Regions from separate parts of the Mesorhizobium sp. M0870 genome, predicted to be linked through region 2. Evidence: riboswitches for the same ligand, from Rfam matches in the RefSeq annotation. Region 2 holds a riboswitch; the other holds the start of a gene.

Region 1 (2,197 bases), on a different contig from region 2:
AGTGCTGGTAGCCTTCTACCTTCCCGAGTGCGCGCTGGCCTGGTCCAAGGGCTGGTACCTGTCGCCACGCATGGTCACGGCGATCATGGCGCGCGACCTGATCCTTCCGGCGATGTGGGGGCGCGGCTGGCTCGGCGGCGCCGTCGACTGGCGCGGCAATGCGATGACCATCGGCACCAAGACGGCCGAGCTGGAGGAGACGCCGTCCGGCGCCTGAAGGCCCTACCTGGCCTTCAGCGCCTGCGCGATGTCCTCAAGCAGATCGTCGGTGTCTTCCAGCCCGACCGACAGCCGGAGCGTGCCCGGCCCGATGCCGAGCTCGGCGCGCGCCTCGTCGCTCAGATTCTTGTGCGTCGTCGTCGCCGGGTGGGTGATCAGGCTCTTGGCGTCACCGAGATTGTTGGAGATCAAGACGATGTCGAGCGCGTTCTGCAAGGCAAAGGCCGCCTGCTTGCCGCCCTTGACGTCGAGGCAGATCAGCGTCGAGCCGCCCGCCATCTGCTTCTTGACGATATCAGCCTGCGGGTGGTCGGCGCGGCCGGGATAGATGACGCGGGCGATCTCCGGCCGCTCGGCCAGGAAATCCGCGATCCGGCCGGCACTTTCCGTCTGCTGGCGCACGCGCAGCGGCAGCGTTTCCAGGCCTTTCAGCAGCGTCCAGGCGTTGAAGGGTGACAGGCTTGGGCCGGTATGGCGGAAATAGTCGTGCAGGTTCTCGTCGATCCACTTCTTGTCCGACAGGATCACCCCGCCGAGACAGCGCCCCTGGCCGTCTATGTGCTTGGTCGCCGAATAGACGACGATATGGGCACCGAGCTGCAAGGGCTTCTGCTGCAGGGGCGTGGCGAAGACATTGTCGACGATCAGCCTGGCGCCGATCGAATTGGCAAGCGAAGCGACAGCGGCGATATCGACCACTTCCAGCGTCGGATTGGTCGGGCTTTCCAGGAAGAACAGCTTGGTGTTCGGCTTGATCGCCTTTTCCCAATTGGCGATGTCGGTGCCGTCGACCAGCGTCGCCTCGATGCCGTATCTCGGCGCCAGCGTCTCGACCACCCAGCGGCAGGAGCCGAACAGCGCACGCGCCGCCACGATATGGTCGCCGGCCTTGGCGCTGCACAGAAGGGCGGCCGTCACCGCAGCCATGCCGGACGCGGTGGCGCGGGCGTCTTCGGCGCCTTCGAGCGCGCACATGCGTTTTTCGAACATGTCGACGGTCGGATTAGCGTAGCGCGAATAGATGAAGCCCGGTTCCTCACCCTTGAAACGGGCCTCGGCGGCCTGCGCCGTTTCGTAGACATAGCCCTGGGTGAGGTAGATCGCTTCCGACGTTTCGCCGAAACCGGAACGCAGTGTTCCGCTGTGCACGAGTGCCGTCTGAGGCTTCCAGTTGTGCTTCTTGGTGCTCATCGCTCTTCTTCCAGACACAAAAAAACCGGCCGCGAAAGTCGCAACCGGTCCATACGGCCTTGCGGCCCGACGGTCCTTTAGCGACTTGTTTAACGTGGCTGCAAGCCGACCGGCCAAATCACCACGGGATAACGACCCTTTAGACCCGCACCGCGCTTGCGTCAATTGCCGGCTTCATTAAGAGGTTTGTACCAAGCAGGTTCCGCAAAAGTGTTCCACGGTTTTGCGACAAGAACCTGCGACAAGAAAAACGTCTGACCTAGGAGTGGAGCCTTGCGGCAGACAGGCATTCTTCCCGATCAGGACATTTCAGCGCTGTTCCAGTCCGGCGCGCTGAAGTCGGCGCGTGCGCTCGACGCCGACCAGATCCAGCCGGCCAGCCTCGATCTCAGGCTCGGCGACAAGGCCTGGCGGGTGCGCGCCTCCTTTCTGCCCGGCCCCAACCACAAGGTTTCGGAAAAGCTCGACCGGCTGCAACTGCACGAGATCAATCTTGCCGAGGGCGCGGTGCTGGAGACCGGCTGCGTCTACATCGTGCCCTTGCTTGAAAGCCTGGCGCTGCCGGCGGACATTTCGGCCTCGGCCAATCCGAAGAGTTCGACCGGACGGCTCGACATCTTCACCCGCGTCATGACCGATCGCGGCCACGAGTTCGACAAGATCGCCGCCGGCTATCATGGCCCGCTCTTTCTGGAAGTCAGCCCGCGCACCTTCCCGATCGTGGTCCGCACCGGCTCACGCCTGTCGCAGATCCGTTTCCGCACCGGCAATGCGTTGCTCTCCGAAG
Region 2 (2,197 bases):
TCGGTCGGAAACAGCCAGTCCGAGGTGAAAGACACCAGGCAGAAGCGGGTTTTCGTTCCGGCGAAGGCATCGGCCAACCGGCCGCCATGGTCGGCGGCAAGGTCGAAATAGTCCATCGACCGCGTCATGTAGAGGTAGGAGTTGGCGTCGAAGCGATCGACGAAGGTCATGCCCTGATGGCGCAGATAGCTTTCGATCTGGAAGTCGGCGTCGAAGCCGAAGGTCAGCGCTTCGCGATCCTGCAAATTGCGGCCGAATTTCCGGTGCAGCGCGGCTTCCGACAGATAGGTGATGTGGGCGGCCATGCGTGCCACCGCCAAGCCCTTTTCCGGGCGTTTGCCGTGCTCGAAATATTTGCCGCCATGCCAGTCCGGATCGGCCATGACAGCCTGCCGGCCGACCTCATGAAAGGCGATGTTCTGCGAGGAATGGCGCGCGCCGGTGGCGATCGGCAGCGCCGAGAAGACGCGCTCCGGATAGCTCGATGCCCATTCCAGCACCTGCATGCCGCCCATAGAGCCGCCGAGCACGCAGAACAGCTTTTCGATGCCGAAATGGTCAATCAGCATCTGCTGCGCCCGCACCATGTCGCGGATGGTGATAATGGGCAGGTCAAGCCCATAGGGCTTGTCGGTGGCGGGATTGGTCGAGGCCGGACCGGTGGACCCAAGGCAACCACCGATGACGTTGGAGCAGATGACGAAGAAGCGATTGGTGTCGATGATCTTGCCGGGGCCGATCAACACTTCCCACCAGCCAGGCTTGCCGGTCACCGGATTGGTGCTGGCGACGTGCTGGTCTCCGGTCAGTGCATGGCAGACGAGGATGGCGTTGGAGCGGGCATCGTTCAGCGTGCCGTAGGTCTGGTAGGCGATCTGGAACGGTGACAGCAGCGTGCCGGCGTCCAGCTTGAGCGGCTTGTCGGATCCAAAACGCAAAACCGGGCTCGACGGTTGGTCGACCTCGTTGTTGGTTTTGCGGGCACGCAGAACGGCCATGACATCCATCTCACACTTTGAGCCCACGCATCGCGCTTGTCGAAAGTCGATGCCGATCCGGGTGTCCGGCCGGCGCGGACAACAAAAAACCGGCATTGCGGTTGCAAAGCCGGTTACAGGATGCAAACGGCCCTTTAGCAAGTTGTTTAACGTGGCTGCAAGCCGACCGGCCAAATCACCACGGAAGTCCGCTCCCCTTCTAGGGCTGTGGCGCGCCGGCGTCAACGGCCAGCCTTGGGCGGTGGCTGTCGCCTCTCGACATTGCAGGCCACGGCTTGTATTTCCGCTGCGGCTTCCCTCAGGAAGCGTTCTCGACGGATTTTGCGACATGAGCCAGACACCGGACCAGGCACGTCCAACCCCGCGCGCGGGCATCATGGACATAGACGCCTATGTGCCGGGCAAGAGCACGGCGCCCGCGGGCGTCGCCAAGGTTCACAAGCTGTCCTCGAACGAGAATCCGCTAGGGCCCTCGCCGAAAGCGATCGAAGCCGCGCGCGAGATTGCCGGAAAGCTCGACGTCTATCCAGATGGCACCGCCAGGCGGCTGCGCGAAGCGATCGCCGAGGTGCATGGTCTCAACCCGCAGAACATCATTTGCTCCAACGGCTCCGACGAGATCCTCGGCCTGCTGGCGCAGACTTATCTGGCGCCCGGCGACGAGGCTGTCATCACCGAACACGCCTTCATGGTCTACAAGATCTACATCCAGTCGGCAGGTGCCGTTCCGGTGACGATCAAGGAAAGAGACGAGCGCGCCGATATCGACGCCATCCTCGCAGCCGTCACGCCGCGCACCAAGATCGTGTTCCTGGCCAATCCCAACAATCCGACCGGCACCTATGTGCCTTTCCAGGAGGTGCGCCGCCTGCATGCCGGCCTGCCCAGGCACGTGCTTCTGGTGCTAGACGCGGCCTATGCCGAATATGTCCGCCGCAACGACTATGAGGCCGGCATCGAGCTGGTCGGTGCTGCCCAGAACGTGGTGATGACCCGTACCTTCTCCAAGATCGGCCTCGGCGGAGCGCGGATCGGCTGGATGTATGCGCCGATGCATATCGTCGACGCCATCAACCGCGTGCGGGGTCCCTTCAACGTCAATGCGACGGCGATCGAGGCCGGTATCGCAGCCATCCGCGACCGCGCCCATGTCGAGCGCAGCGTGGCGCACAACGAGACCTGGCTGGCCTGGCTGAGCG

What was found. A riboswitch is a leader RNA that binds a small molecule or an ion and turns the genes downstream of it on or off. The one in region 2 is predicted to bind S-adenosylmethionine.
Region 1: another riboswitch for S-adenosylmethionine. It lies ahead of NKH97_RS27545 (O-succinylhomoserine sulfhydrylase); the one in region 2 lies ahead of metX (homoserine O-acetyltransferase MetX).

Annotation. Positions count from the first base shown of each region.
Region 1 is NZ_JAMYOI010000030.1:54,665-56,861, reverse strand. It holds gene NKH97_RS27550 (ceramide glucosyltransferase) at 1-217, shown strand, start outside; gene NKH97_RS27545 (O-succinylhomoserine sulfhydrylase) at 223-1,410, opposite strand; SAM riboswitch at 1,468-1,545, opposite strand; gene NKH97_RS27540 (2'-deoxycytidine 5'-triphosphate deaminase) at 1,684-2,197, shown strand, end outside.
Region 2 is NZ_JAMYOI010000017.1:102,902-105,098, reverse strand. It holds gene metX (homoserine O-acetyltransferase MetX) at 1-998, opposite strand, end outside; SAM riboswitch at 1,113-1,190, opposite strand; gene hisC (histidinol-phosphate transaminase) at 1,327-2,197, shown strand, end outside.